DNA from 4 places in the Vibrio sp. R10-SG3-ISO10 genome. Region 3 is predicted to be linked to each of the others. Evidence: predicted binding sites of a transcription regulator. Region 3 holds the regulator's gene; each other region holds the start of a gene.

Region 1 (7,881 bases), on a different contig from region 3:
AAGGTTATGATGACCTTGTTGTTTTGGATGTCACTGCCAGTCAAACCTTGGCCCAGCGTTACATAGAAATTGCAGAACAAGGCATGCACCTGATCTCGGCAAATAAAGTTGCTGGTTCAGCCTCGAGCCAATATTACCATCAGGTTCAAGACGCTTTCGCTAAGATCAATCGTCACTGGCTTTACAACGCAACCGTTGGTGCAGGGCTACCAATTAACCACACGGTTCGAGACCTACGTGAAAGTGGTGATGACATTACCGCTTTGTCTGGGATTTTCTCTGGTACTCTCTCGTGGCTGTTTCAACAATACGATGGCAGTGTTCCTTTCGCCGAGCTGGTAGACCTAGCGTGGCAACAAGGTTTAACTGAACCCGACCCGCGCAGTGACTTAGACGGTTCAGACGTTATGCGTAAACTCGTCATCCTCGCGCGCGAGTCAGGCCTTGCATTGGAGCCAGAAGCGGTAAAAGTCGAAAGTTTGGTACCTACAGAGCTCGCAGAGCTATCTCTAGATGAATTTCTTGATAGGAGTGCACTATTAAGCGAACTGCTCGCAGAACGTCTTGAGAAAGCTCAGCGCGAAGACAAAGTGCTTCGCTATGTCGCAAGATTAGAGAAAAATGGCACCGCAACGGTAGGAGTTGAAGCTCTAAGCAAAGAGCATGCTTTAGCGAACTTGCTGCCATGTGACAATATATTCGCTATCGAGAGTAAGTGGTATAAAGATAACCCGCTTGTTATTAGAGGCCCAGGCGCAGGCAAAGAAGTCACCGCAGGTGCGATTCAATCTGATTTGAACCTCCTCTCAAGTTTAATCTAACTCACAAAGGCGCTGATCTCCTCAGCGCCTTTTTACTCTATTCTCTTTCAAGCCTGCATCAATTTAATTCAACCAAACTTGAAGTCAGCTCATGATTAAGTTGAAAAAAATTCATAATCACGTTATTGACATTAAATCGTATTCATTACATTCTGTAGACATATAGACGTCTAAACGTCGATTTGAAATTTTAGAGTTTTATGGCACGGAGTGGCCACAGGGAGAGTAAGATGGGATACACGCACGCGAGTCATATCGACGCCTTAAATCAGAATATCGCCGAACTGTCTGACAATATCAATGTGTCATTCGAGTTTTTTCCACCTAGTAGCGAAAGGATGGAAGAAACACTTTGGAACTCTGTGCACCGCCTTAAGACTCTACAACCAAAATTTGTTTCGGTTACCTATGGTGCTAACTCCGGTGAGCGAGATAGAACACACTCGATTATCAAAGAGATCAAAGATCAAACGGGTCTAGTTGCCGCGCCGCACTTAACCTGTATAGATGCCTCACGCGAAGAACTTATCCAAATCGCCGATGACTACTGGGCAAATGGTATTCAAAGTATTGTCGCGCTGCGTGGTGATATTCCCCCAGGTGGTGGTAAGCCTGAAATGTACGCTTCTGATCTCGTCACACTATTAAAAGATCGTCATGACTTCGATATCTCAGTGGCGGCTTTCCCTGAAGTTCACCCAGAAGCAAAAAGTGCTCAAGCTGACCTACTTAACCTAAAACGTAAGGTAGATGCAGGTGCGAACCGAGCTATCACTCAGTTCTTCTTTGACGTAGAGAGTTACTTGCGATTCCGTGACCGCTGCGTGGCAGCAGGAATAGATGTAGAAATTGTTCCTGGTATTTTACCTGTTTCGAATTTCAAGCAAGCTTCTCGCTTTGCAGCGCAGAACAACGTTAAAGTTCCGGGATGGATGGCTAAGCAGTTTGAAGGTCTGGACGATGACCCAACGACAAGGCAGCTAGTTGGAGCAAGCCAAGCGATTGATATGGTGCGTACATTGAGTCGTGAAGGGGTTAAGGATTTCCATTTCTACACTCTAAACCGTGCGGAAATGACTTACGCCCTGTGCCACACTTTAGGCGTTCGCCCTAAACCATAGGCAATATTCAAATATGACCAATTATTGCTTGGTCATTTTTGTACATAGAAAGCAAAAAGGCTGAACCTGAGTTCAGCCTTTTTTATTCGAGTAGTGATTACTCTACTTCATCCATTTTGCCAAGTAGGCTACGGATGCGCTCTTGCCAAGCAGAGTGCTCTTGCTGCATTTGCTGAGCTTTTTGTTCTAGCTCTTCACGATTGCTACGTAGTTCGTTTGCTTCAGTTGCTAGCTTTTCTTTCTCTTCTTTCAGTTCTTCAACTTCCATTTGTAGAAGAGCAATTGTATCTACTGCAGTTTGGATTTTTGCTTCTAGTTGTTCTAATACTTCAAAAGACATCTTAGCCTACCTATCTATTATTCGGAGAAGGTTTTGGTCACCTATGTTCCAAAACCATTTGCAACCATTCTACTCAGCCGAGAGCGGATAAACACGCCCTATATTGTAGTTTTTTTGCCATTCGATTAAAAAAACAGCGTAAATTGACAATGGCCTTACATCCCTCAAGCGAGCGACATCTATTTGTTAATTTAACCTGTTAGATTGATCCAGTTCAATGGCTGCTCGAGCAAAAAGGCAAACGTTTCCTTTCTGATATGATAAGATCCTGCCGTTTTTGTTTTTCTCTCTTTCCTAACACTTTGGAGTCTTCATGAAACGCGATTTAGCAATGTCATTTTCTCGAGTTACCGAGGGTGCAGCTTTAGCAGGTTACAAGTGGCTTGGCCGCGGCGATAAGAACGCAGCAGATGGCGCTGCTGTTGAAGTCATGCGCAGCTTACTTAATAAAACCGAGATCAGTGGAGAGATCGTGATCGGTGAGGGCGAAATCGACGATGCGCCAATGCTGTACATTGGTGAAAACGTAGGTATTGGTGGAGACGAAGTAGACATCGCTGTCGATCCTATTGAAGGCACGCGTATGACTGCAATGGGTCAATCTAACGCTTTAGCAGTGCTAGCTGCCGGTGAAAAAGGCAGCTTCCTTAAAGCTCCAGACATGTACATGGAGAAGTTAGTTGTTGGCCCTGGTGCAAAGGGCTGTATTGATCTCAATAAACCTCTAAAAGAAAACCTAGAGAACATCGCGCAAGCGCTGAACAAGACTTTAGATACACTTGTGGTCATTACCTTAGCAAAGCCTCGTCACGATGAGGTTATCGCAGAGATGCAGGCAATGGGTGTTCGCGTCTTTGCTGTGCCAGATGGCGATGTTGCTGCGTCTATTCTAACCTGTATGCCTGATAGCGAAGTCGACGTCATGTACTGTATCGGTGGCGCTCCTGAAGGTGTTGTTTCAGCGGCTGTCATTCGCGCCTTAGACGGTGATATGCATGGTCAACTACTGCCTCGCCATGAAGTGAAAGGTGATAGTGAAGAAAACCGCATCTATGGCGCTGCAGAGCTTAAACGCTGCGAAGAAATGGGCGTGAAAGCGAATGTCGTACTTAAGATGGAAGACATGGCACGTAGTGATAACGTTGTATTCTCTGCAACTGGCATTACTAAAGGAGACCTACTTGAAGGTATCTCTCGCCAAGGTAATATCGCTACGACTGAAACTCTGTTAATCCGTGGTCGATGCCGTACTATTCGTCGTATTAAATCGACTCACTACCTAGAGCGTAAAGATCCTGAAGTAAGAGATATTATTCTTTAATAGGTGAACATCAAATTCATAGAAGGTCAGCAGTCGCTGGCCTTTTTTGTTTGGGATACGGGAACGGACTTCGTCCTACGGAGAACTGGTTGAGAGAGTGTGCATGATTCTGTGTGATTGTGTCTTCTAGGAGACAAGTGCTGTCAACACCTTCTGAACCCTCGGCTCTATCAACTTAATTTCAACGCTCACCTCTCGCATCTCAAGCGAAGCGTTCCCGAGGACGCAGTCCGTTCCATTCCTCTTAAACGCAAGAAGCCCGTTGCGTCAGCAACGGGCTTCTAAAACGACGAAAGCCTAGTCGTAAGACTAGGCTTTCTAAATAAGTGGCTGTCGGCCGGGGTTGCGGGCAACCGGGACTCGTTGGTCGCAGAGCAAAATAATACCGCAGATACAAAAAGACCCCAGCATTGCTGCTGAGGTCTGGAATAAGTGGCGGAGCGGACGGGACTCGAACCCGCGACCCCCGGCGTGACAGGCCGGTATTCTAACCAACTGAACTACCGCTCCGCACTGGTTAGACCTAAAGTCTAAATTTAAAGCCTGGCGATGTCCTACTCTCACATGGGGAAGCCCCACACTACCATCGGCGCTAATTCGTTTCACTTCTGAGTTCGGCATGGAATCAGGTGGGTCCAAATCGCTATGGTCGCCAAGCAAATTCTTTAATTCGGAAAGCTGTTATTGTGTTCTCATACACATTCAAATCTGTTCTTGCTTTGAGTCCATCAAAACCCTTTGGGTGTTGTATGGTTAAGCCTCACGGGCAATTAGTACAGGTTAGCTCAACGCCTCACAACGCTTACACACCCTGCCTATCAACGTTCTAGTCTCGAACAACCCTTTAGGACCCTCAAGGGGTCAGGGAAGACTCATCTCAGGGCTCGCTTCCCGCTTAGATGCTTTCAGCGGTTATCGATTCCGAACTTAGCTACCGGGCAATGCGTCTGGCGACACAACCCGAACACCAGAGGTTCGTCCACTCCGGTCCTCTCGTACTAGGAGCAGCCCCCTTCAATCTTCCAACGCCCACGGCAGATAGGGACCGAACTGTCTCACGACGTTCTAAACCCAGCTCGCGTACCACTTTAAATGGCGAACAGCCATACCCTTGGGACCGACTTCAGCCCCAGGATGTGATGAGCCGACATCGAGGTGCCAAACACCGCCGTCGATATGAACTCTTGGGCGGTATCAGCCTGTTATCCCCGGAGTACCTTTTATCCGTTGAGCGATGGCCCTTCCATACAGAACCACCGGATCACTATGACCTGCTTTCGCACCTGCTCGAATTGTCATTCTCGCAGTCAAGCGGGCTTATGCCATTGCACTAACCTCACGATGTCCAACCGTGATTAGCCCACCTTCGTGCTCCTCCGTTACTCTTTGGGAGGAGACCGCCCCAGTCAAACTACCCACCAGGCACTGTCCTCAACCCGGATAACGGGTCTAAGTTAGAACATCAACACTACAAGGGTGGTATTTCAAGGACGGCTCCACCGATACTGGCGTACCGGTTTCAAAGCCTCCCACCTATCCTACACATGTAGGGTCAATGTTCAGTGCCAAGCTGTAGTAAAGGTTCACGGGGTCTTTCCGTCTAGCCGCGGGTACACTGCATCTTCACAGCGATTTCAATTTCACTGAGTCTCGGGTGGAGACAGCGTGGCCATCATTACGCCATTCGTGCAGGTCGGAACTTACCCGACAAGGAATTTCGCTACCTTAGGACCGTTATAGTTACGGCCGCCGTTTACCGGGGCTTCGATCAAGAGCTTCGACTTACGTCTAACCCCATCAATTAACCTTCCGGCACCGGGCAGGCGTCACACCGTATACGTCATCTTACGATTTTGCACAGTGCTGTGTTTTTAATAAACAGTTGCAGCCACCTGGTATCTGCGACTCTCAATAGCTCCATCCGCAAGGGACTTCACCGTCAAGAGCGTACCTTCTCCCGAAGTTACGGTACCATTTTGCCTAGTTCCTTCACCCGAGTTCTCTCAAGCGCCTTGGTATTCTCTACCCGACCACCTGTGTCGGTTTGGGGTACGATTCCTTACAATCTGAAGCTTAGAGGCTTTTCCTGGAAGCATGGCATCAATGACTTCACTACCGTAGTAGCTCGACATCGTGTCTCAGCCTTAAAGAGAGCCGGATTTACCTAACTCTCAAGCCTACGCACTTGAACCTGGACAACCGTCGCCAGGCCCACCTAGCCTTCTCCGTCCCCCCATCGCAATTGTAAGAAGTACGGGAATATTAACCCGTTTCCCATCGACTACGCCTTTCGGCCTCGCCTTAGGGGTCGACTTACCCTGCCCCGATTAACGTTGGACAGGAACCCTTGGTCTTCCGGCGAGGAGGTTTTTCACCCCCTTTATCGTTACTCATGTCAGCATTCGCACTTCTGATACCTCCAGCAGACTTTACAATCCACCTTCAACGGCTTACAGAACGCTCCCCTACCCAATACAATAAATTGCATTGCCGCAGCTTCGGTTTATAGCTTAGCCCCGTTACATCTTCCGCGCAGGCCGACTCGACTAGTGAGCTATTACGCTTTCTTTAAATGATGGCTGCTTCTAAGCCAACATCCTAGCTGTCTAAGCCTTCCCACATCGTTTCCCACTTAGCTATAATTTGGGACCTTAGCTGGCGGTCTGGGTTGTTTCCCTCTCCACGACGGACGTTAGCACCCGCCGTGTGTCTCCCGGATAGTACTTACTGGTATTCGGAGTTTGCAAAGGGTTGGTAAGTCGGGATGACCCCCTAGCCTTAACAGTGCTCTACCCCCAGTAGTATTCGTCCGAGGCTCTACCTAAATAGATTTCGGGGAGAACCAGCTATCTCCAGGTTTGATTGGCCTTTCACCCCTAGCCACAAGTCATCCGCTAATTTTTCAACATTAGTCGGTTCGGTCCTCCAGTTGATGTTACTCAACCTTCAACCTGCCCATGGCTAGATCACCTGGTTTCGGGTCTATATCCAGCAACTCGACGCCCAGTTAAGACTCGATTTCTCTACGGCTCCCCTAGATGGTTAACCTTGCTACTGAATATAAGTCGCTGACCCATTATACAAAAGGTACGCAGTCACACCACGAAGGTGCTCCTACTGCTTGTACGTACACGGTTTCAGGTTCTATTTCACTCCCCTCACAGGGGTTCTTTTCGCCTTTCCCTCACGGTACTGGTTCACTATCGGTCAGTCAGTAGTATTTAGCCTTGGAGGATGGTCCCCCCATATTCAGACAGGATATCACGTGTCCCGCCCTACTCGATTTCACTGATGATGAGATGTCGGTTACGGGGCTATCACCCTGTATCGCTGAGCTTTCCAGCTCATTCACCTGTCTCATTAAAAGCTTAAGGGCTAGTCCAATTTCGCTCGCCGCTACTTTCGGAATCTCGGTTGATTTCTTTTCCTTCGGGTACTTAGATGTTTCAGTTCCCCGAGTTCGCCCTGTTAACCTATGTATTCAGTTAACAGTAATTGCTTATGCAATTGGGTTTCCCCATTCAGAAATCCCAGACTCAAATGGTTGTTACTACCTAATCTGGGCTTATCGCAAGTTACTACGTCTTTCATCGCCTCTGACTGCCAAGGCATCCACCGTGTACGCTTAGTCACTTAACCATACAACCCCAAAGGGTCTTCTGTTTAAACAACCAAAGTTGTCTGCATTTTTATACATGTGCAGACACGATTTTGCCGGACTCAAATTTCCAAGAACACTTGAATGTGTGTTGGTACCTAATAACATAAGTCATTAGGATTTGAGAACTTTTAATTGAATAACAACGCATCTCAAAGAGATGGGGATTGTTGTTATTCGTCAGCTTTCCAAATTGTTAAAAGAGCTAGATTTTCTGATGAAAACCATTTTTAAGAACACTTACGCAAATGCGCTTAAAGATGGTGGAGCTAAGCAGGATCGAACTGCTGACCTCCTGCGTGCAAGGCAGGCGCTCTCCCAGCTGAGCTATAGCCCCATCAGGTGTTGATACTGTGTGCCAATTCTTCTGGGAGGAAGATTGGTGGGTCTGAGTGGACTTGAACCACCGACCTCTCGCTTATCAGGCGAACGCTCTAACCACCTGAGCTACAGACCCAGTATCGTCTCTTAACGTGTATAAACATATCAATCTGTGTGAACACTCATCGCAATAATCATCGTATAAGGAGGTGATCCAGCCCCAGGTTCCCCTAGGGCTACCTTGTTACGACTTCACCCCAGTCATGAACCACAAAGTGGTGAGCGTCCTCCCGAAGGTT
Region 2 (7,881 bases), on a different contig from region 3:
TGAACTTAAAAGAAGTCGCATTGCGTGCCAAAGATAGAACAGATTTTCTAGACTACGTTTTACCATCTTATAGTGAGCTAATGATTGAGCTTATGGATGCGCGCAGCAGTCACCTGCACGAGAAATCGAACTTCTTCAAAGGCTTTTTAACGACTGAAGGTTTGGTTGAAGAGAATCGATTTGCACCTATGTATGGCATTTATGGCATGGCTGAAGCGGTCAATATCTTGCTTGACAAAGAAGGCATTGATGAGCAATACGGCCACAGTCAGCAGGCAAATCGACTTGCACTGGCAATATCAGAAAAGCTCGCTCTCCTTGTCGATAGCAGCCCAGTGAAATATGGTTTAGAGGGTAAGGCGCTGCTTCACGCTCAAGGCGGGATAAGCTTGGATGAAGATGTGACGCCAGGTGTTCGTATCCCTTATGGCACCGAACCTGATCCTGTGTCTTATGTTCAAGCAACGGCTGAGCAGCACAAATATTACACCTCTGGCATTAGTGATATTTTGACCATAGATGAAACGGTGAAATCCAACCCTGAGGCGATGTTCAACTTGTGTAAGGGGGCATTGAGGCAAGGCTTTAGAGAGTTTACCGCGAACGTTGCATCTAATGATTTAGTCCGTGTCACGGGTTATATGATTAAGCTTTCTGATATCAACAAGTTTGCCGAGGAAGGCTCACGTAAAAACACCACTTTCTTGGGAGCTGAGGCGGCGAAGAACACTGGAATTTTAGACCGTTCACCTCGCGTGGTCAGCATGGAAACAGAGCCAGTTTACAAGTAATAGGGCACAGCAGTGAGTGAGAAGTCAGCGTTAGTTAGCCGCATTCTTAATTTCTCTTGTGTTGATGGGCCGGGTAATCGCCTGGTCATCTTTTTACAAGGGTGTAACTTCGATTGCTTAAATTGCCATAACCCACATACGATCAATCATTGTAATCACTGTGGCGATTGTGTTCATTCATGTCCTACACAAGCGTTAGCGATGATTGATAGCAAAGTGGTTTGGGATGAAGGGCTTTGCACTCACTGCGATAAATGTATCGATATCTGTGGTCACAAATCGAGCCCCAAGATTAGGCGTTACAATGTCACTCAGATCTTGGAACTCATCCGTAGCCAACACTTCTTTATTTCCGGCATCACGGTTTCGGGTGGAGAAGCCACTCTCCAGCTTCCGTTTATCATAGCGTTATTTAGTGCCATCAAAGCAGACAGAGAGTTAGGGCATCTAACCTGTTTCATTGATAGTAACGGCTATTTACCCATTCATGCTTGGGAGAGAGTCACACCTGTTCTTGATGGCGTTATGCTCGATTTAAAATCGTGGCAGAGTGAAACGCATCAGTGGCTAACCAGAAGAGACAACCATAGGGTGATTGATTCGATTCGCTACCTAGCAAGCGGCAAAAAACTGCATGAGCTTAGGCTGTTACACGTTCCGAGGAAAAGCGATCTGGACAGTGAAATCGATGAGGTTGTGAAGCTAATCCGTTCACTGCCAGATGATGTAGTCGTTCGACTCAATGCGTTTCAGCATCATGGGGTGAGTGGGCAAGCACTAGAGTGGGTAAAATGTAGCGAAGATGAGATGAATCGGTTTCGCTCACTTATTGCAGATAAAATTGTCCAACCGATACTTACCCCCGCTATATATACTTAGTCCGCGATCGTTAATTGCTGATGGAGCCAGTGTAGCGCTGGGTTGTTTAAGCTTGCTTGGTTCCACACTAAGCTATAGGCAACCTCACCATACTCAAAAGGAAGAGGTTTAGAAACTAAGCCTTTCGCTTGCGCTGCGTTTTCAGCCCACATTTTAGAGCAGGTCAGTAAGTGTTGTGAATGGTGGCACATGATCGCGGCAGCGCCGAAATCCGCGACTGACATAGCCACCTTACGGGCGCCGTACTTTTGTGTCAGGTTTTGCTCGAAGTAGGGCTCAGCGAGATCTTTGTCCAAAATACCGATATGCTGATACGAGAGGTATCCGGGTATATCCAACTCACTCTTTGCGAGTGGGTGTAGTTCTGACATCAAGCACACCATCTCATCTGAATGAATCTGTTTCCACATTAGCTCTCGGCTCCGAGTCGGCGGTTGGCTAATATCATGCGGTAAGATCATAAAATCGACTTGCCCGCGCACCAAGGCATCAAAACTTAACTGCTCTTTCGCATAAACATTGATAGCTCTTGCTTTGGCGAGCTGGTTTATGATGAGCGCGATTTTTGACGCGAACAGTTCAAAGGTACTTTCGCGCATAGAGAGAGAAATCGTCCCCTCAAATTCCGCTGGTTTGAAAGCACCTTGGTGCAAAATACCATTCATGCTCGACAATATTTTATGAACTTCAGAACCAATACTAAGCGCAAATGGCGTTGGAATTAATTGGCCTCCCTCACGGTAGAACAGCTCATCTTTAAGTTGATCACGCAGCTGGTTGAGAGTCTTACTCACACTCGACGGGGTAACGCATAGAACCTTGGCGGCATTGGTGACGCTATGAGTACTAAGAAGGACATGTAACACGGTAAGGTGTTTAAGGCTGATTCGAGAAAGGGCTAGGTAATCCATAACTATTTAATTCAGTAGGAATACTAATGTTATACCCGCTGTCGAGAAGATTGGAAATAGCAGATTAACCATTTTATCTATTTGGTTGCGAGAGTCAGATGACATTAGATTAAAGTGTAATCATAAACTAGACTTTACTATGAGTTCCAAGCTGGGGATGGTCAGTGATGAAGCAACGTATTGGCAAGCAGAATGGGCTTGTGACGATATTTTTCACGGTAGCTTCAGCGGTTCTAATTGGGTTTATAGGATTAGCCGTTGATTCAGGTTTTGCCTATGGAGACTTCAGACAAGCCCAAATAGCAGCGGATGCTGGCGCCATTTCTGCTGCATTTGAAAAATATCATGGTCATAGCAGCAGTGACATTCAAAAATATGGTACTTCAGAAGTACAGGCTCATGGTTTTGAAAACGGCGTCAATGGTGTTTCAATATCTGTCAACAGCCCTCCTTCATCCGGACCTTATGCTGGAGATAGCGATTTTGTCGAGGTTGTCATCACAAAGGATGTGTCTACTTTCTTCCTAAAGTTTATTGGTTTTGACAGTTTCAACTATTCAGCTAGGGCGGTTGCTAATGGAGTGATTTCGTCCAGTGCTTGTGTCTACGCGCTAGGTGACGATCATGAAAAAGCTTTCCATGTTTCAAGTGGCTCTACTCTCAGCGCAAATTGTGGCGCGCATGCGAACTCTGAAGATAGCAAGGGCCTTTATGTCGATAGTGGTTCTACATTGGAAACATCCAAAGTTGATGTTGTTGGAGGAGCCTATGAGAGTGGCAGTACGATAGATCCATCCGCTAATGAAGGTGCTGATGCAATTTCAGACCCTCTTAGCTCCCTTGCCGCCCCAGCTGTTGCATATGGTGGTTGTGATTATAGTGGAAACAGTAAGGGTGGTGGGTTGTATGAACGTTATGAGATTGATTCACAAACTCGAACCATTAACCCAGGCTCTTATTGCGGAGGTCTTTTTATCAAGGGTTCAGCTGACGTAACTATGAGCCCCGGAACATACATAATGCAAGGAGGGGGGCTCGTTGTTGATGGTAGTGACGCTAAGTTGGAGGGAGATGGGGTCTTTATATATAACACTTGCGCCAAGATGGCTTGTAGCAACTATGGCAGCAGCTATAGCGAAGAAGAGTTTCACCCTTTGGATGTAAAATCTTCAGGAACCTTAAATCTATCTGCTTGTAGTCAAGCAAGCACTACAGCGTGTGAGAGCGGTGTAGAAGACGAGTATGAAGACATTTTTTGGTACACCGACAGAGATGCACCGGAAACGTCCGGCCCGCAACAAGACCCTGTTAATAAGCTTAACAGTAGTGCTAGCGCACAGTTGGCAGGGACTTTCTATGCGGGCAATCAGTACTTGGAAATATCAAGTAACACGGATGTGGCGGCAACAAATGGTGTATTCATAACCAGATATATACAAGTAGCCAGTGATTCTTCTCTTGTTATAACCCATAACTCGAGTGCACCAAGTGGACTAAGTTCAGGTCCTTATGTTCGAATTTCGCTTGTTGAGTGAAAAGGAGATCAAGCAATGAAACGCATTAACAACCAACTTGGACTCGCTGCCGTTGAACTGACAATACTCACTCCGTTCATTATGTTGCTCCTTTATATCGCTGTCGACTTCGGTAGAGTCATGTCCGAAGTTATTGTGACCAATAGTTCTGCCAATGCAGCCGCTGGATATGGCTCGATACACAGCACCGATATTGATGAAGCAATAGATTCCGCGGGCATGTTAGCGATTGCCTCAAAAGATGCGCAAGGTTTATCCATGAATACCGGTGAATCTTCTCGCGTAGACGTAACTTCTGTTAGAGTTTGTCGCTGCTACGACTCAGACGCAGTTTCTTTGCCTGAACCAACAGAGAGCGCATGTTCCGAAAGCTGCCCTGAAAACAAAGAAGTGTACATACAAACAACGGTTTCACGAAACTTTAAAACCTTCAGCGGCCATGATGCGATGCCTGGGACCGTCACTTTGAATAGGTCTGCGAGGTACAGAGTGGAATGAAGCGCTTCAGTAGATATTCAAGTACGCAAAAAGGGATGACAATTGTTGAATTCACCCTAGTGTCGGTACTTTTTATGTTTATGATTTTCTCTATTATAGAGGGGGCTAGGTATGTGTATTCAAATGGCGCTTTGTCTCACTTAGCTAGAGAGGGAGCCCGTTATGCTGCAGTAAGAGGCAGCCAGGCTGTTAAAGATCCTCTAAGGTCTAGTGATGCTCCAGCAACTGAGTCGACTATTTCTGCCTTTGTTCAGTCACGTTCACCGATAAACAATGTGACCACTTCAGTGGTTTGGTCTCCGGATAACTCACCTGGCAGTGAGGTCGATGTCACCGTCTCCCACGAATTTTCTTCATTTATTACTTTGTTTAACGACTTGACTATATCTAGCACGGCTTCAAGCACGATATACTTTTGATAAAATAATGCCCCAACCAGTGGTTAGGGCATTAATTCGATTGCGTTTGGAGCTAGTCAACCAAACCGTAATCACGACTAAGGATATCTATGATTTCCTGTTTTGGATTGTCGCTTAGCTCAATCTCAGCGCCTGTTATTTTCTCAGCAATGCCGAGGTAAGTCTTAGAAATATCCATCAAGGCTTCTAGAGGTAGTTCATTGTCACGCGCTAATGCTTCACGCTCATCCATACGCTCTTTGTTAAGCAGAATGTCTGGATCAGGGAAGTGGTTAAGCAAGAACTGACGGAAGCCTTCTTTCGAGTTCTCTACGATATTTCCTGCATCGTATTCGCGCTCATCCCAAATGCGTGATGAATCTGGAGTGCCCACTTCATCCATGTAGATCAGCTTTTCGTTACCTGCTGCATCGTTGACGTAGCCAAATTCAAATTTGGTATCAACAAAGATTTGCTCGATTTCTGCAAGAGCGTTGCTAATGACAACAAAGCCTTCGCGTAGCAGTTTTTCATATTGAGCGATATCATCTGCTTTAGAGAAGTTGAACGCTTCGAAGTTATCAACGATGTTTTGGCGAGTAATGTTGACGTCATCCGCTTCAGGCACGCCCGGAATGCCTTTTAAAATGCCTTTCGTTGAAGGTGTCATCAGCAGCTCTGGCAACGCTTTATCCTTTTCTAGCCCTTCTGGTAACTCAATACCACAGAACTCACGTTCGCCTTTCTCATAAGAGCGCCACATTGAGCCAGTAATGTACTGGCGGCAGATCGCTTCAATCATAATTGGTTTCGCTTTTTGAACGATCCAAACGAAAGGGTGGGGAATATCAAGGATGTGGCTGTCTGCCAAACCGTTGTCTTTGAACAGCTTAAACCAGTGGTTGGAAATCGCATTGAGTGCCGCGCCTTTTCCAGGAACCCCTTTTAAGCCGCCTTCAGCATGCCAGATACAGTCAAACGCTGAGATACGGTCACTGATTACCATGATAGCAAGAGGCGCATCAGGGGCAACGTCATAACCTTTTTCTTGGATAAGACGCTTGCTGTCTTCTTCAGTTAGCCAGTAAACAGAGCGAACTTTTCCACTGTGGACGGGTTTATCGGTACGAATTGGAAGATCATCGTTAACAGCTAGAACTTGATCAGCGAGACTCATTTTGACATTCCTATACTTTAGCAAGGTGGTGAAATTATCCACGCAGATAATTTATTTGCTTCGCATAATACCAGAACTATTTTGTGCTGCCAGAGAAAAAGCAAACGTTTGCTTTGTTTTTTTCTATATGGCGAAAAACAGCTCAATAGGGTGCAAAAAAGAAAAAGCCCCACACAAGGTAGGGCAAAAAGACAGTGAATTTGTTGAGCTTGTTAGTGATACTGGTTAACTCTGCCCTCAACGAAAAAGACTTCACACTGGAATTGGATAGCATGGTTGCGGAGTAAGCTTTGCTCAACCATAGGAATATTGTTTGATGCAACAACAGCACTCGCATTACCTGATTCAATCGCTTTCTTAACAATTTCAAACTCAGACTGTTTTTGAGAAGCTTTCATCTGGATAATTTTCTTACAGCTCACACTGAAGGCAGCGAACTGCTCATAGTCAGGGCGAGGACATTCAGCAGTAAATAAGATCCATTGTTTCTGGCCAGAAAGACCAGCTAGGCGACTTAACGTATCGTTATCGATGTTCATTGGCGCTGTAGGTTGAGCCAAAACATTGTATTTAGAGAACGTGTGAGTTTGAGTATGTGCCTGAATCATAATTACTGTTCCTTTGTACATGCTGTATGGTTATACAGTAGTTTTTATTGGCTGTGTTGGCAAGCATTTTTGTGCAGCATTTAAACAGAGTTAGAACGATGTGAGTTCGGTGTGTTATTTAAAGTGTTGATATATAAAATAAATATAAAGTTGTTGGGTGCGAGAGAGATTTGACAAATAATTCATAAATAGTGATGCAGGTCACTATGGCTTATACAGTGTTATACAGTAGTACTGGATAACACTGTATGTCAGAACGTCAGTAGCGTTATAAGAATCGCTCGGGGAAGTCGCTAAAAATCGCGTCTAGGTTAGGGAGGTGTTTCAGTGAATTTGGGTTGTTGACGGTGTAGCTCCATACCTGATATCCGTCATGCTTGAGTTGTTCAATCTGCTGCTTGTTAGCCCTGTGATAGTTGATGTTGCAACTAAACGCATCGACTTCTTTAAGGAGAGTTTTGGTTTTCTTGTCGAGACGATTACACAACACACCGAGTCTATATTGCGGGAGCAATTGGTTAAGTTGACGTATAACTGCATGACTAAAACTCGAAAGCACTACATCGCAAGGATCAACATTATTTTTGGCTAATTGCGCTTTGAGTAACTCACACACCTTTTGAACATCATGGCGGTCTACTTTTATCTCAAGGTTGAGTTTTAAGTTGTGTGTTTTAGCCAGAGTGAGAAGTTCTTCTAGAGTGAGAAGCGTCTGGTTGGCAAACTCTGCATTAAACCAAGCACCAAAATCATATTCTTTCAGTTGCTTCAGAGTCAGTTTATCGATACGACCGGAACCGTCACTGCATCTATTAATTGTATGATCGTGACAGATAACAAGTTGGTCGTCCTTTGTGGGCTGCACGTCTACCTCAACCCAATCGAGCCCGAGGTTAATGGCCGCTTCTATACTGACTTTAGTATTTTCAGGGTAGCGACCAGCGACTCCGCGATGTCCAACAATAATCATATTTTCTTCTCAATGATGGAAAGAGAACAGATTACTCCTTCGCTGAAATTTTGGATAGATAATTCATAGCCATTACAGCCTAAATCTGACACTATCAGTCGGATATTAATAATA
Region 3 (7,881 bases):
CCAAAGAGATGGAAGCATTAATGCTAGAGCATGGTGTAGCCGTTGATGAAAGCCTAAATGAGCCGGCTGATCACATTGCCATTGAGCTGGATTTTCTCGGTAACCTTATCATTCGCTCTAATGAACTTGAGCAAGAGCGTCATATTGAAGAAGCGCTTATCGAACAAGAGAGCTTCATTCGTCAGCACCTTCTAAGTTGGACACCTAAGTTTTCGGCTAAGTGTCAAACGCTCGATGAATTCGGTTTTTACTCTGCGATCGCTTCTCTCACTGTGGCGTTCTTGGAGTTGGACTGCACATATTTAATCGGCGAATAGAGTCTGACAATGTGAACTGGCACAGGTCAGTTTGACGAAATATGTTTGCCCTAAGTCGGATTGCGGTCTAAAATCGTGACCGCAAACGATAAAAATGAACTATTCAAATACAAACCGCTAAATAAGAGCGGTTTTTGTGTTTCTGATACTTTCTGCCAACTTATTCTAAACTGAATATATTCTCGTGGCAGTCATCGACAGGACAAAATTTATGGCCACTATTAAAGACGTTGCTCGCCTTGCTGGTGTTTCAACAACCACTGTGTCTCACGTGATTAACAAGACACGCTTTGTTGCCGAAGCGACACAAGAAAAAGTGATGGAAGCGGTAACCGAGCTTAACTATGCACCGAGTGCCGTTGCTCGTAGTCTTAAGTGCAACACTACTCGTACAATCGGTATGTTAGTGACGCAATCGACTAACCTATTTTTCTCAGAAGTTATCGACGGCGTAGAAAGCTACTGCTACCGCCAAGGTTACACCTTGATTCTGTGTAATACCGGCGGCATCTATGAGAAGCAACGCGACTACATTCGCATGCTGGCTGAAAAGCGTGTAGATGGCATCCTAGTGATGTGTTCAGATCTGACTGAAGAGCTGAGCGAAATGCTCGACCGCCACAAAGACATTCCAAAAGTAGTAATGGACTGGGGTCCAGAGAGTTCTCAAGCCGATAAGATCATCGATAACTCTGAAGAAGGCGGCTATCTAGCGACAAAATATCTGATCGAGCGCGGTCATACTGACATTGCTTGTTTAAGTGGTCACTTCGAGAAAGCGGCGTGTGTTGAGCGTATTAGTGGCTTTAAGCGCGCAATGGCTGAAGCTGATTTATCAGTAAACGAAGATTGGATTCTTGAAGGCAACTTCGAATGTGATACGGCGGTACTGGCTGCGGATAAAATTGTGGCGATGGATAAAAAGCCAACAGCCGTGTTCTGTTTTAATGACACGATGGCGCTTGGCTTAATGAGCCGTCTACAACAGAAAGGCATTCAAATACCTCAAGACATCTCAGTAATCGGCTACGATAATATTGAACTAGCAGAGTACTTCTCTCCACCTCTAACAACAGTGCACCAACCAAAACGTCGCGTTGGTAAGAATGCCTTCGAAATTCTTCTTGAGCGCATTAAAGATAAAGAGCACGAAAAACGTGTGTTCGAGATGCACCCAGAAATTGTCGAGCGCAATACCGTTCGTAATCTAAATAAATAACCTTAAGTCAGACGCTTAGCTGGTAGTCGTACTATTGGCTAGGCGTATATCTCCCCTCTATTTATTGAACCAACATCACATTTATCCGATACAAACGTGATGTTCTGCGCAGATTTTATTTATTCTTAATGTGTTCGATTAATGCCACGAACAGGGCAAACCATTTCGAAAGGATGGGACGCAAAGCCTCCGGCCTTAAACAATTTATTGTCTGGTAGCGGGGTTGCCGATGGCGAATATGCAAACTGTCATACCGCTTTTACTTGCACTCGTATGACACCTTACTGACAATGTCTCTGCATAATTTTGCTAATCTCTCGGACCTGCATTGGTGGCGTATACTTATACACCGAGAAAACACAGCATGGATAAACCAATACTAAAAGACTCAATGCGTTTATTTGAGCAGTTAGGACATATTAAGTCTCGCTCAATGTTTGGTGGCTTTGGCATTTTTGCTGATGACACTATGTTCGCACTTGTCGTCAACGATAAACTACACGTACGCGCGGACGCGGCTCTCGCTAAACAGTTCAGGTCTCAAGGGCTAGAACCCTATGTTTACAAAAAACGCGGATTCCCCGTCGTGACGAAGTATTTTGCGCTTTGTGATGATTGGGCAGCTGACGCAAATAAAACCTTAAAGATTGCGAACGTCGCCTTAAAAGCAGCAAATCAAGAGAAGCAATGCCAATCGCAAGCGAAACCCAATCGTTTGAAAGATCTGCCTAACTTGCGGCTAGCGACTGAGCGCATGCTCAAGAAAGCTGGTATAGATTCGGTAGAGAATCTGGAACAAGTGGGAGCCGTACATGCGTTTAAAGCCATTCAGACTACACACTCTTCCGATGTAAACATCGAACTTCTCTGGGCTTTAGAAGGTGCCATTAAAGGGACACACTGGTCGGTTATCCCCCAAAGTCGCCGTCAGGAGCTGTTAACTCAAGTCAGCTAACCTAAAAATAAATTTGTTTAAGAAGTCAGCCTTTGTGCTGACTTTTTTATTGGTTTTTATCTGCCATCTTGAAATTTGTGGCTTGCTTTCCCTGTCTTGTCTAGTAACACTAATAATTGATATCCATGAAATATGATGGAGCTGCACAACATGAATAAAAAGATCATCCTAGGAATTGTTTTCGTCGCACTAATTGTTTTACTTGGCGTAAATTTTGGTCAGTATCTCACGCTAGAAAACGCGAAGGCGCAGCAAGCAGAGCTCGCCGCATTTATCGCAGATAACTTTACTATCGCCGCTGCTAGCTATTTTATCGCCTATGTTGCTATCACCGCTTTCTCAATTCCTGGCGCTGCGGTCGTTACCCTTTTAGGCGCCGCTCTATTTGGTTTCTGGACAAGCTTACTGTTGGTCTCTTTCGCCAGCACCATTGGGGCAACACTCGCATTTTTAAGCAGCCGATACTTATTACGTGATTGGGTACAGAGTAAGTTTGGTGACAAGCTCAATGCCATCAATCAAGGCGTTGAAAAAGATGGCGCATTTTATCTGTTCTCATTGCGATTGATTCCAGTATTCCCATTTTTCCTAATCAACTTGTTAATGGGTTTGACTCCCATCGCGACAACTCGATTCTATTTGGTTAGCCAACTAGGTATGTTGCCAGGAACCGCTGTGTACCTAAATGCCGGCACTCAACTCGCTCAAATAGACAGCTTGTCGGGTATCGTCTCTCCTACCGTTTTGGCTTCTTTCGCACTTCTCGGGTTGTTCCCTGTCATTGCAAAATGGATTATGACTAAAATTAAGGCGTCCCCATCAACATCAAACGGAAATGCATAATGAGGATCTATTCCGCATCTACGCCAACTGAAGCTCACATTGTTTGTGAGCTTCTTAAGTCTCAACAGATTGAATGTGAAGTCCGTGGCGAAGGCGTATTTGGGCTCCAAGGGGAAATTCCCTTTGGGGAGAGCAGTGAACCCTATGTGTGGTTACTTAACCCTCATCAAGCTAAGCAAGCGAAGGGGGTTATCAAGCAATTTAACAGTGCGGAAATCGGCAGTAACTGGCTGTGCAACCAATGTGGAGAAGTGAACGAGCCTCAATTTGGCGCATGTTGGCAATGCGGAGAAGCAGCACCTTAACCGATTTTAGGCGCTTCAATTTGCTGCTGAATAAATGAAATTGAATGGTGATTGAACTCTTCTGGTCGCTCGACGTTACATACATGGCCGCAATCGGCGATCTCAAGTAACTTACTTTTACGATGTGCTGCGACCATCTCTTTGACAGGCTGAATAAACATATAGTCTTTCTCACCCATCAAATAGAGCGTCGGGATCGGCAATTCCTTATCTTTAAAATACTTCATCAGTGGGTTAACTTCCGAAGTGAGAATAAACCAGCGCTTAAACTCTTTTTGGCAAAGCTTCTTTGCTTCGCGGATAAACAAGTGCCTTGATTCTCTTTGTGTACGCTGCGGCATCACAATATAAGCGAATAGACTGTACAGCCACATGTAAGGGATGACGTGTTTGCACATGCCACCTAGCCTAACCAATATCTGCGAACGGACGTTAAATCGCGTTACAGCGCCACCTAGCACCATCGACTTGACTCTATCTGTCGCGAGTTCCGCTAGGTTTCGAACAATAATCGTGCCGAGAGACATACCAACAAAATGAGCTGAACGTATCTTTAAGTGATCGAGCACCTTAAGAATGTCCATTGTCACCGCTTGAAACGTATAGCGGTTTGCCATCAACTCTTTGATCAATTGATTAGACTTACCATGACCACGAAGATCAATAAGTAATAGATTAAAGTGCTGTTTATACGCTTTGATTTGCTTAAACCAAATTGAGGAACTTCCCCCTGCGCCATGCACAAAGACTACCCATTCATCACTTGTAGGATGGGTAAAGGTTTTGTGAAATAGCAAGGTGTCACTCATATCGAAAAGGGTTTACTCAGCAATAAAATTGGTTACGGAGAGTACCATAAACATAGGGGGATTTACGTCAATTTACCTCAATTCTTAATTATTCTTTTATTAAAAGTGTAAGTAACCATCAAAAAAGGCGCCCTAAAGACGCCTAGTTTCATATTACTGTTTGCTCAACGCACTGTGATACAAGGATAGGTATTCATCTGCCGATTTATTCCAACAGAAATTCTGCTCCATCGCATACAATTGAACGCGTTTGACTTCATTAGGTTGCTGCGCGTGCAGCAGTAAAGAACGCTGCAACACGTTAAGCAAAGCACTTGGCTTTGGTTCATCAAATACAAAACCCGTTGCATTTTCAGGCTCAGCATCATAATCATTGACACTGTCGCGCAAACCACCAACACCGCGAACAATAGGTAGCGTTCCGTAAGCCATGCTGTAGATTTGATTCAAACCACAAGGCTCAAACTCGGACGGCATAATAAAGAAGTCCGATCCGGCTTCAACCAAATGCGCTAACTCATTGTCATACGCCTCAACAAAAACAAACTTGTCGCTATGCAGCGCTGCAATCTCTTTTAGCTGAGACGCTAGAACAGGGTCACCGGTGCCGACAATCACCACCTGAACCTGATACTTAAGAAAATCACTTAAGATCGGTAATAGATAGTGAACACCTTTTTGGTGTGTTAGACGACAAACCATGCCATAGACTGCAACCTCTTGAGTTTCTAGCCCTACCCTTTGCTGTAACTCTCGCTTACAAGCTTTTTTACCTCTAACCATACTTTGACGAGTCGCCTTGTAGTTCACTGGTAGGTAAGTATCACTTTGAGGATTCCAAGCGCTGTAGTCGCATCCATTAAGTATGCCGACTAAATCGTCTGAGCGCTGTTGAAACTCAGCCGCCATGCCATGGCTGCCAAGTTCTGTTTTTAGCTCTTGAGCGTAAGTTGGACTGACAGCATTGATCTTATCCGCATTCATTACCCCCGCTCTTAGCATCGTAATGTGCGTCGCACTGACTGCCGCATCCGGTGCATAACGCGTGTGCATCTCTGGCAGAGACTGCAGTTCATCGTAACTAAATACCCCTTTAAACACGGCGTTATGTACCGACAATACACTCTTGGTATGAGTGAAAAAATCATGCGAATGATAACGGTGTTTGAGTAGATATGGGACAAACCCAGTATGCCAGTCATTGGCGTGAATAATATCTGCTTTGAATCCAAGTTTCGGTAACATATCTAGGCTAGCCGCACTGAAAAACGCGAAGCGTTCGCCGTTATCGGCATACGCTTGATTATTTTCCGCGTACATCTCTGGCCTATCAAAATACTTCGGACAATCGATGGCATACACAGGCACACCAACGATTTCTAGCTGTTTTACACGATATTCAGTGTGAGGCCAATGCTCTAACTGAGTTTCCAGAACCACTTGGGCTTCATTGATCCCAGCCAATTTTTGGTAGGCGGGTAAAGTAATACGAACATCTTGCTGCAGTGCGAGTAGTGCTTCAGGCAGTGCCTTGGCAACATCAGCCAAGCCACCGCTCTTGATTAACCCTTCAACTTCCGATGCTACAAATAGAATAGATAAATTCTTAGTAGCCAACTCTTGCTCCTTTAGGAATAACAACGATGCCATCTTCCGACACATGGAAGTGCTTTTTATCTTCCGATAGGTTTACACCAATTTGGGTGCCCGGTGCAATATCTGCATCCTTATCAATAATGACACGGCGTAAGACACACCCTTCACCGACTTTAACGTCTCCAAGCAAAATACACTCACTGATGTCACACGCAGACGCAATGTTACTACGGAATCCAAGCACCGACTTCTCAATGCGTGAGCCACGTACATAACTACCATTACAGACCAAGCTATCAATGATCTGCACACGACCATTTACCGAATCGGTAAAGGTTGCCGGAGGTAACGGTGGGTAGAAGGTATGAAGTGGCCACTTACGATTGTACAGTGAAAATGGCGCGTCTTTTTCAAGCAGATCCATATGCGCCTGCCAATAAGCGTCTATCGTACCGACATCACGCCAGTAGACTTCTTCTTTCTCACCAGTAATTCGGTTTGTGCTGAAATCATAAACGAACACGTCACCACGTGGGAACATCTTTGGAATAATGTCTTTACCAAAGTCATGAGAAGAGTCTGGGTTATCAGCATCTTCGATTAATTCTGAAAACAGTGGCTGAGCTTCAAATACATAGTTGCCCATAGAAACAAGCGCATGCTCAGGGTCACCTGGAATCGATTTAGGATTCGCCGGCTTTTCTTCAAAGCCGATCATACGTCCTTCAGCATCAACTTCAATGACACCAAATTGAGAAGCCTCATCTAATGGCATACGTAACGCCGATACTGTCAGAGAGGCCTCTTTTTCTTTATGGAAATCCAGCATCTGCTTGATGTCCATTTTATAGATATGATCCGAGCCAAAAATACACACTTGATCAGGCTCTGCTAACTCCATGAAACGTAGGTTTTGGTAGATTGCATCTGCCGTACCTTCATACCAGCGCTTACCTGTTCGCATCTGTGCAGGGATTGGATCAATGAATCGATCGGTAATGCCACTGATGTTCCAGCCTTTTTTCAGGTGGTGGAAGAGTGATTGGGATTTAAATTGAGTAAGAACGTAAACGCGCATCAAATCAGCATTTACAAAGTTGTTAAGAGCGAAGTCTATAAGACGGTAACTACCGCCAAAAGGAACCGAGGGTTTACTGCGAGATTCTGTAAGAGGACGAAGGCGTGACCCTTCTCCACCAGCAAGGATCATTCCCAAAACACCAGCCATTTAAATTTCTCCATTTTATTTATTGTGTGTGACAAGCCCATTTTTTTAAGGGGTGGACTCATCAATATTTTTTATAGATATGCCAGTCCTATTTGGCATAACATGCAGCAAGAATAACTCTGCCAACGCCTTTTGTGGCGATAGCTAAACGCTACTGTACCTTGTGCAAAAGGTTTATTATAACTTATCGTATTTCAGCAAGATTACAATTTAAAATATGCTGTACTATCGAGCTCACACTTATTACTTTTTAGCCTCCTGCGATAGCTCACAGAATCCTATGTCCAAGACACATCTCTATAACATACCGTATACAATAATGTGACCTTGCTCGCAAAGAGGTACGATGACTTACCATAACAGGCGTATTGAATTGTGAATATTTGACTAAGCGGCGTTTGATTCTTCGTGTATATAGATCGCATCTTTGGTTTCAGATTTCGCTATGTATAAAGAGCTATCAGCCAAAGCTAATGCTTGCTGCATAGTGACATTTGGTTTAATCAACGTCCCACCCACTGACAGTTGATTAATTAAATATGAATGGTTTAAATCTCTAGCTTGAGCTTGTTCGACATACTGTTTTATACGGCAAGCTATCTGTAACAA
Region 4 (7,881 bases), 250 kb from region 3:
TTAGCCGATGTTTTTACGTGCGTTTTGGAACATACGCATCCAAGCACCGTTCTCACCCCAACCTTCAGGAGACCAAGAGTTCGCAACTGTACGGAATACGCGCTCAGGGTGCGGCATCATGATAGTCACGCGGCCATCTTGCGTCGTTAGACCTGTGATTGCGTTTGGTGAACCGTTCGGGTTGTTCGGGTATTGCTGAGTCGCATTGCCGTGGTTATCTACGTAACGAACTGCAACCGTACCTGACGCTTCAATCGCCGCTAAGTGGTCAGCATCACGCACTTCTACGCGACCTTCACCGTGAGACACTGCGATTGGCATACGCGAGCCTTCCATACCATCGAAGAATACAGAATCAGACTTTTGCACTTCGACAAGGCTAAAGCGAGCTTCAAAACGCTCAGATTCGTTACGAACGAAGCGTGGCCATAGGTCTGCACCTGGGATCAGCTCTTTCAAATTCGACAGCATCTGACAGCCATTACACACACCTAGAGAGAAAGTATCTTCACGTTGGAAGAAGCCTTGGAACTGGTTACGAGCTTGCTCGTTGAACAAGATAGACTTAGCCCAACCTTCACCCGCACCTAGTACGTCACCGTAAGAGAAGCCACCACAAGCGACTAGACCTTGGTACTCTTCTAGAACCGCTTGACCAGTTAGGATGTCGCTCATGTGAATATCTGTTGCTTCAAAACCTGCACGGTCAAATGCAGCTGCCATCTCAACGTGAGAGTTCACGCCCTGCTCACGTAGGATTGCCATCTTAGGCTTAGCACCTTTCGCGATGTATGGCGCTGCAATGTCTTCGTTCACATCGAAGCTTAACTTAACGTTTAGACCTGGGTCAGAGTTGTCTTTCTTAGCTTCATGCTCTTGGTCAGCACATGCTGGGTTGTCACGTAGACCTTGCATCTTGTGCGTTGTCTCAGCCCAGATAGTACGCAGTTCAGTGCGGTTACGCTCAAGAACTACCGTGTCACCAGAAGTAATCACTAGCTCATCAGACGCTTCAACTGAGCCGATTACGTGTGAACACGCTTCTAGGCCATTTGCTGCTAGCGTAGACAGTACAGAGTCTAGGTCATCGTTCTTAACCTGAAGTACCGCACCTAGCTCTTCGTTGAATAGTGCCGCTAGCGTGTCTTCGCCTAGGTCAGCGATATCAGCTTTCACACCACAGTGACCCGCGAATGCCATCTCAGCTAAAGTAACGAATAGACCGCCATCACCCTTATCGTGGTATGCCACAACTTGGTCGTTCGCGACAAGAGTTTGAACGCCTTCGTAGAAACCTTTTAGCTGCGCTGCGTTGTCTACGTCTGCTGGCTTATCACCAAGCTGCTTGTAAACCTGCGCCAATGCCGTTGCGCCTAGACGGTTTTGACCGTTACCTAGGTCGATAAGTACAAGGCTAGTATCGCCTTTGTCTGTGCGAAGCTGAGGAGTAATTGTCTTACGTACATCTTCAACACGTGCAAACGCAGTGATGATTAGAGATAGCGGAGAGGTTACTTCTTTCTGCTCGCCATTCTCTTCCCACTTGGTCTTCATCGACATTGAGTCTTTACCCACAGGGATAGTTAGACCAAGCGCTGGACATAGCTCTTCACCCACCGCTTTCACCGCTTCGTAAAGACCTGCATCTTCGCCAGGGTGACCGGCTGGAGACATCCAGTTTGCAGACAGTTTAATGTGTTTGATATCACCGATGTTTGTCGCTGCGATGTTTGTAATTGCCTCACCCACCGCTAGACGAGCCGAAGCACCGAAGTCTAGCAGAGCCACTGGCGTACGCTCACCCATCGACATCGCTTCACCGTGGTAAGTGTCGTAGCTTGCTGCAGTTACTGCGCAGTTTGCTACTGGCACCTGCCATGGGCCAACCATTTGGTCACGCGCCACTAGGCCAGTCACCGTACGGTCACCAATAGTGATAAGGAATGTTTTCTCTGCAACCGTTGGTAGACGTAGCACGCGCTCTGCGGCTTCGTTTAACTCAATACCGTCACGGTTAACTGCTGGATTGTTCGCTTTCAGTGTTTTCGCATCACGGTGCATCTTAGGTGTCTTACCTAGAAGCACATCCATCGGCATGTCGATTGGCGTGTTGTCGAAGTGTGAATCTTCAAGTTTCAGTTCACGCTCTTCCGTTGCCACACCTACTACAGCGTATGGTGCGCGCTCACGCTTACAGATCGCATCGAATACTTCCATGTTCTCTGGTGCAACCGCCATTACGTAGCGCTCTTGAGATTCGTTACACCAGATCTCAAGCGGGCTCATGCCAGGTTCGTCGTTTGGTACATCACGCAGTTGGAAGATGCCGCCACGCTCGCCATCGTCTACAAGCTCTGGAAGTGCGTTAGAGATACCGCCTGCGCCTACATCGTGGATGAATGCGATTGGGTTCTCTTCACCAAGCTGCCAACAACGGTCGATAACTTCCTGACAGCGGCGTTCCATCTCTGGGTTTTCACGCTGTACTGAAGCAAAATCTAGATCTTCTGCTGATTGACCAGACGCCATTGAAGATGCCGCACCGCCACCAAGGCCGATATTCATCGCAGGACCACCAAGAACGATTAGGCTTGCACCGACTGGGATCTCTTTCTTCTGTACGTGCTCGTCACGGATGTTACCCATACCACCAGCAATCATGATTGGCTTGTGGTAACCGCGAACCTCTTCACCTGCGTGAGAGTTAACTTTCTCTTCGTAAGTACGGAAGTAACCAAGTAGGTTTGGACGACCAAATTCGTTGTTGAACGCCGCGCCACCAAGTGGGCCTTCTAGCATAATATCTAGTGCGTTAACGATGCGACCTGGCTTACCAAAATCTGTTTCCCATGGCTGTTCAAAACCAGGAATACGTAGGTTAGATGTAGTGAAACCAACTAGACCGGCTTTTGGCTTACCGCCAATACCTGTTGCGCCTTCGTCGCGGATTTCACCACCAGAACCAGTCGAAGCGCCCGGCCAAGGAGAGATAGCCGTTGGGTGGTTGTGCGTTTCCACCTTCATTAGGATGTGCGCTTTCTCTTGGTTGTAACCGTACTGGCGAGTTTCTGGGTTCGGGAAGAAACGACCTACATCAGAGCCCACCATTACTGCTGCGTTATCTTTGTACGCAGACAGCACGTTTTCTGGTGTCGTTTCGAATGTGTTCTTGATCATCTTGAACAGAGACTTCTCTTGCTTAACGCCGTCGATAGTCCAGTCTGCGTTAAAGATCTTGTGACGACAGTGCTCCGAGTTCGCCTGTGCAAACATCATCAGTTCGATGTCTGTCGGGTTACGATCTAGCTTGTTTACAAACGCATCGTAAAGGTATTCGATTTCGTCATCGGCAAGTGCAAGGCCTAGGGTAACGTTTGCGTTTTCAAGCGCAGCACGGCCGCCATTAAGTAGGTCAACATCCGCTACTGGAGCAGGTTCTGCCACTTGGAAAAGCGCTTGTGCAGATTCAAAGTCAGTGAAAACCACTTCCATCATGCGGTCATGAAGAATCGCTTTAAGCTCGACGAGTTGCAGTTCAGTCAGTTCAGCAGAAGTTTCAATGTAATAAGCCGTGCCGCGCTCTAGACGAACGACTTTATCTAAGCCACAGTTATTAGCAATGTCAGTCGATTTTGAAGACCATGGCGAGATAGTACCAGGGCGAGGAGTAGCTAGCAGAAGAAGACCTTCTGGCTCGTGCTCTTCAATTGTTGGACCGTAAGTCAGTAGTTTTTCTAGTTTCTCAACTTCAGACGCATCTAGGTCTGACGTTAGATCAGCAAAGTGAGCAAACTCAGCGTAAATACCGGTTACAGGTAGGCCAAGTTCACGACAAAGCTCTAGAAGCTTGTTAACACGAAATTCAGATAGAGCTGGGGAGCCACGAAAAATTCTCATGCGCTTAGGTCTCTCATGCAATTGATTAAGGTGATATTGGAATAAATTCAGTGGGTTACTGTATTTTCTTCGAAGCTATTCCCGAAGGTTTTTCAAACCTATGCCGATTCCACCTCTTTGATGCGAGCGCATTATATAGCAATTGTTTTTGTGATGTAACACCAAAAGCAACCGTTTGCGTCATTTTTTTTGTCAATTTTGAAATACAGCAAGATTAAGAATTTAAGAACTCTTATCTCGCCTAGTCACTGATTGGCTTGCCTTGTTATGACACTTTGATATAAATGCCGTACTGGATGTATGAGATCGTTGTTAATGAAGAAGTATTATATAAGTCACTTTAAGTCACTGAGCCTAATTATGTTTGCCGCTTTGCTGCTTTCTGGCTGTCAAATAGAGTCTGAACCTAAAAGTGAACTCGACTTAATTAAAGAGCGTGGCGTGCTGCGCGTGGGCACACTCAATAATCAACTATCGTATTACATTGGCCCAGATGGCCCTGCGGGTCTCGATTATGAATTGGCGCGGGAGTTTGCCAATGAATTGGGCGTTCAGCTTGAAATGAAGCCTGCTTATCGTATTTCTAGCCTTTACCCTGCTCTAGAAAAAGGAGAGATCGACATCATTGCCGCGGGGCTGAGTCAATCTCCAGAAAGGCTCAAAAACTTTCGTCCAGGCCCTGCTTACTATTACGTAAGCCAACAAGTGGTCTACAAAAAAGGCAATTGGCGTCCAAGAAACTTAAAGCAGTTGCTTGCAAAGCAGGCTGAATTGATTGAGAAAAATGAAGGAAAAGACGTTTTGAGTATTGTTGGAGATTCTCACTTCAATAAGACTCTGACCGACATTCAGGCTCAGCACCCAGAATTTTCTTACCATATCGACCCCAATGCTGACGTTAACGATCTGCTTAAAGCCGTCTCTCAAGGGGAACTTAGATTCACTGTCGCAGATTCGGTCGAGGTTTCATTATCACAACGTATCTACCCTGATATTGCTTTAGCATTCGAACTGACTGAAGACCAACCTATCTCATGGTTCTTGCGCCCTTCTCAGGATGAAAGCTTATATGGCTTATTGATTGAGTTTTTCGGTGCGGTTAATCAATCGGGACATCTTGCTTCTTTAGAAGAGAAATACATTGGCCACATTGGCAGCTTTGATTATGTCGATACTCGCGCCTTCATTCGTGCACTCGATTCCAAACTGCCTAAATGGTCGCCTTTATTTAAGAAGTATTCAGATGAATTTGACTGGCGCTTAGTCGCAGCATTGGCTTACCAAGAGTCTCACTGGAACCCGGTGGCAAAATCTCCGACTGGTGTACGCGGTATGATGATGCTGACCTTACCAACGGCAAAAAGTGTTGGAGTGACTAACCGTCTCGATCCTGAGCAATCAGTGCGCGGCGGTGTAGAGTACCTGCGTAGAATGGTCGATCGCATTCCTGATTCGATTGAAGAGCACGAAAAGATCTGGTTTGCGCTGGCTTCATATAACGTGGGATATGGGCATATGATGGATGCAAGACGCCTAACCAAACGTCAGGGCGGGAACCCCGATGCGTGGTCAGATGTAAAAGATCGTCTACCATTGCTGCGTCAAAAGAAATACTACAGCCAAACTCGTTATGGTTTTGCACGCGGTGATGAAGCGCGAAATTACGTCGAGAATATTCGCCGTTATTACCAAAGTATCATTGGTCATGTTGAGCAGCAGACAGCATCTAGCGAAGACGTAAGCATAGATGACCTTACTGTGATCCAAGTACCTGAAACTGCGGTCTCAGACGCTATGCCTATCTCAGCGGCAGAGCCTGCATCAGCGAGTAAAAGCACCAACGAATAATCACTGTTAAGAGCGCAACTTTGTTTAAAGATTGCGCTCTTGAATTCCCTATCCCTCGCCCACATATAATATCGTGTCGAAGATCACTTGCGAACTTTCTTAAAATCGTAACAATGAGCAGGTATAAGACGTTAACCGTCTGAATATCAGTTACCTTCGATACCGTTCGTGATTGATTTTATTTTAACCACAATAGGAGGTTGTTTTATGCAAAGACGTAAAATGCAGTCAAAACGCCTTAATAAAACCGTTGCCGCAAACCGTCGTAAGCGTATGTTAAGCAACAACAAGAAAAAGGTGATTGCACGTCACCGCGCATTTATGCAGTTAATCGCTGTATAAACCCAGAGAGCAAACATCTTAGCTAAGATGTTTGCTTGAAAACCTACTGGCCCCTCTGCTGCAACTTTCTCGCTTTTTTACGCTGCGCTTTTTGCTCCTTACGACGACGTCTAAAAAACGTCTGTAACTGAATACGGCACTCATCTTCTAGTAGGCCATATTCAACATCCGCATAGTGGTAAGCCGCTTGGTGTTCGAATAGATTCAACACACTTCCTGCAGCCCCTGCTTTGAGATCGCGCGCCCCAAATACGATTCGCTTGACTCGACTATGTAGAAGTGCGCCTGCGCACATCGGGCATGGCTCTAAAGTGACATAAAGTGTCGTGTCCAGCAAACGGTAGTTCTGCAAGGCTTGCCCAGCTTTACGTAGAGTCTGCATTTCGGCATGAGCCGTCGCGTCATGCTCGCCAATGGATTGATTCCACCCCTCAGCAATCACTTCGCCCTCTTTTACGAGTACAGCGCCAACAGGCACTTCACCTTCAGCTTCTGCTCTTTCGGCAAGCTTAAGTGCCAAACGCATAAAATGATGATCTTGTTCAGAAAATTGTGGGGCTTCTTGCTCAGTAGACACTATGTTTGCTCGCAGCATTAATTGGGGGGATGGATTATAGCGTTTCAAATCGAGTATAACAAAACGCCCAGCGTTTTAAGCTGGGCGGTGTTAATAAAGAGTTCGGTTAGATTAAAAACCTAACGGTAAACCAAAGGTAAAGAAGCCAATCAATACTGCCGACCACAAAGTCAAGAAAGCAACAGAATATGGCACCATAATGGCAATCACATCACCAAATGTCAGCTCAGGTTTGTACTTACGCATAAAGGCCAGAACAACACCCGCATAGCTCATCATAGGTGTAATGATGTTGGTTGAAGAATCAGCAACACGGTAAGCCGCGGTGACTAAATCTGGCGTCATGTTTGGGTTAACCTGATACAGCATAGGAACGAAGATTGGACCAAGCAGCATCCATTTTGACGTTAGGCCACCAACGAACAAGTTAATCACAGCAGTGGTCAAAATAAAGCCAAGTAGCATTAACGCTGGGAACTGTTGAAGACCTAATGACTGTAAGAAAGTGGCGCCAAGGTAAGTCACATAAGTACCTAAACCTGAGTAGCTAAGTAGCGCTAAGAAGTTGTAACAGAAGAAGGTTAGTACTAACACATAACCCATGGTGTTCATCTGCTTAACCATCGCACTTACAACGTCTTGCAGCTTCTTGAACTTGCCTGTTGCCACACCAAAACAAAGACCAACAACAGCAAACACTAAAGAGATCAGCAGGATGATGTTATCTAAGTAAGGGGTAACTTCTTTACCAGCTTCATTGGTATAGGTCGCTAACGGGCCAACCGCTAAGCCATAGATCGCAGCTATGGTTACTAACAGGCCAACACCAGACCAACGCAGACCTTTTTGCTCTTTCTCCGTAAGTTCAAACTCATCAAAATTTACTTCTTCAGGCAGTTGATATGACATCTTTTCCAGACGAGGAGTGATAAAGCGTGTGGTTACCCAAGCACCAACGACAGCGAGTAAGAAGGTTGACACTAAAACGAAGAAATAGTGCATTGTTGCTGGGTTAAGCTCTTCACCGTTGCGACCAACGAATGGGATGTTTTGTGACTCGGCAAAGATCTTAGCGTTCACACCCAAAACAACATCAACTGGTGTTGCTGGTAGTAAGTTAGCGCTAAAGCCTGCTGATACACCTGCAAATGCCGCCGCCATACCAATCAATGGGTTTTTGCCAAGACCTGCATATAGTAGGCCCGCTAAAGGAATCA

Evidence for each region. The regulator PurR, encoded in region 3, represses purine synthesis genes. The targets are predictions, from matches to a motif close to TNANGNAAACGTTTNCNTNA.
Region 1: the regulator PurR is predicted to act here: its motif matches at 2,516-2,535, upstream of glpX (class II fructose-bisphosphatase).
Region 2: the regulator PurR is predicted to act here: its motif matches at 6,286-6,305, upstream of AC6R16_RS00145 (phosphoribosylaminoimidazolesuccinocarboxamide synthase).
Region 4: the regulator PurR is predicted to act here: its motif matches at 4,061-4,080, upstream of purL (phosphoribosylformylglycinamidine synthase).

What each region holds. Positions count from the first base shown of each region.
Region 1 is NZ_JCBDHG010000023.1:264,430-272,310, forward strand. Features, by position in the region: gene AC6R16_RS19560 (bifunctional aspartate kinase/homoserine dehydrogenase II) at 1-821, shown strand, start outside; gene metF (methylenetetrahydrofolate reductase) at 1,052-1,942, shown strand; gene zapB (cell division protein ZapB) at 2,040-2,282, opposite strand; gene glpX (class II fructose-bisphosphatase) at 2,596-3,603, shown strand; tRNA gene AC6R16_RS19580 (tRNA-Asp) at 4,037-4,113, opposite strand; rRNA gene rrf (5S ribosomal RNA) at 4,145-4,260, opposite strand; rRNA gene AC6R16_RS19590 (23S ribosomal RNA) at 4,353-7,242, opposite strand; tRNA gene AC6R16_RS19595 (tRNA-Ala) at 7,523-7,598, opposite strand; tRNA gene AC6R16_RS19600 (tRNA-Ile) at 7,642-7,718, opposite strand; partial or broken rRNA gene AC6R16_RS19605 (16S ribosomal RNA) at 7,785-7,881, opposite strand, start outside.
Region 2 is NZ_JCBDHG010000001.1:35,766-43,646, forward strand. Features, by position in the region: gene AC6R16_RS00115 (YjjI family glycine radical enzyme) at 1-791, shown strand, start outside; gene AC6R16_RS00120 (YjjW family glycine radical enzyme activase) at 804-1,670, shown strand; gene AC6R16_RS00125 (LysR family transcriptional regulator) at 1,667-2,581, opposite strand; gene AC6R16_RS00130 (TadG family pilus assembly protein) at 2,749-4,116, shown strand; gene AC6R16_RS00135 (TadE family protein) at 4,132-4,614, shown strand; gene AC6R16_RS00140 (TadE family protein) at 4,650-5,033, shown strand; gene AC6R16_RS00145 (phosphoribosylaminoimidazolesuccinocarboxamide synthase) at 5,086-6,189, opposite strand; gene AC6R16_RS00150 (hypothetical protein) at 6,402-6,797, opposite strand; gene AC6R16_RS00155 (glycerophosphodiester phosphodiesterase family protein) at 7,066-7,767, opposite strand.
Region 3 is NZ_JCBDHG010000020.1:315,852-323,732, reverse strand. Features, by position in the region: gene torD (molecular chaperone TorD) at 1-317, shown strand, start outside; gene purR (HTH-type transcriptional repressor PurR) at 529-1,536, shown strand; cyclic di-GMP riboswitch class I at 1,681-1,767, shown strand; gene AC6R16_RS11470 (TfoX/Sxy family DNA transformation protein) at 1,901-2,491, shown strand; gene AC6R16_RS11465 (TVP38/TMEM64 family protein) at 2,642-3,334, shown strand; gene AC6R16_RS11460 (putative signal transducing protein) at 3,334-3,639, shown strand; gene AC6R16_RS11455 (alpha/beta fold hydrolase) at 3,636-4,448, opposite strand; gene glgA (glycogen synthase GlgA) at 4,602-6,065, opposite strand; gene glgC (glucose-1-phosphate adenylyltransferase) at 6,055-7,272, opposite strand; gene AC6R16_RS11440 (GGDEF domain-containing protein) at 7,660-7,881, opposite strand, start outside.
Region 4 is NZ_JCBDHG010000020.1:62,431-70,311, reverse strand. Features, by position in the region: gene purL (phosphoribosylformylglycinamidine synthase) at 1-3,897, opposite strand; gene mltF (membrane-bound lytic murein transglycosylase MltF) at 4,213-5,745, shown strand; gene AC6R16_RS10300 (hypothetical protein) at 5,953-6,087, shown strand; gene tadA (tRNA adenosine(34) deaminase TadA) at 6,131-6,682, opposite strand; gene AC6R16_RS10290 (AbgT family transporter) at 6,776-7,881, opposite strand, start outside.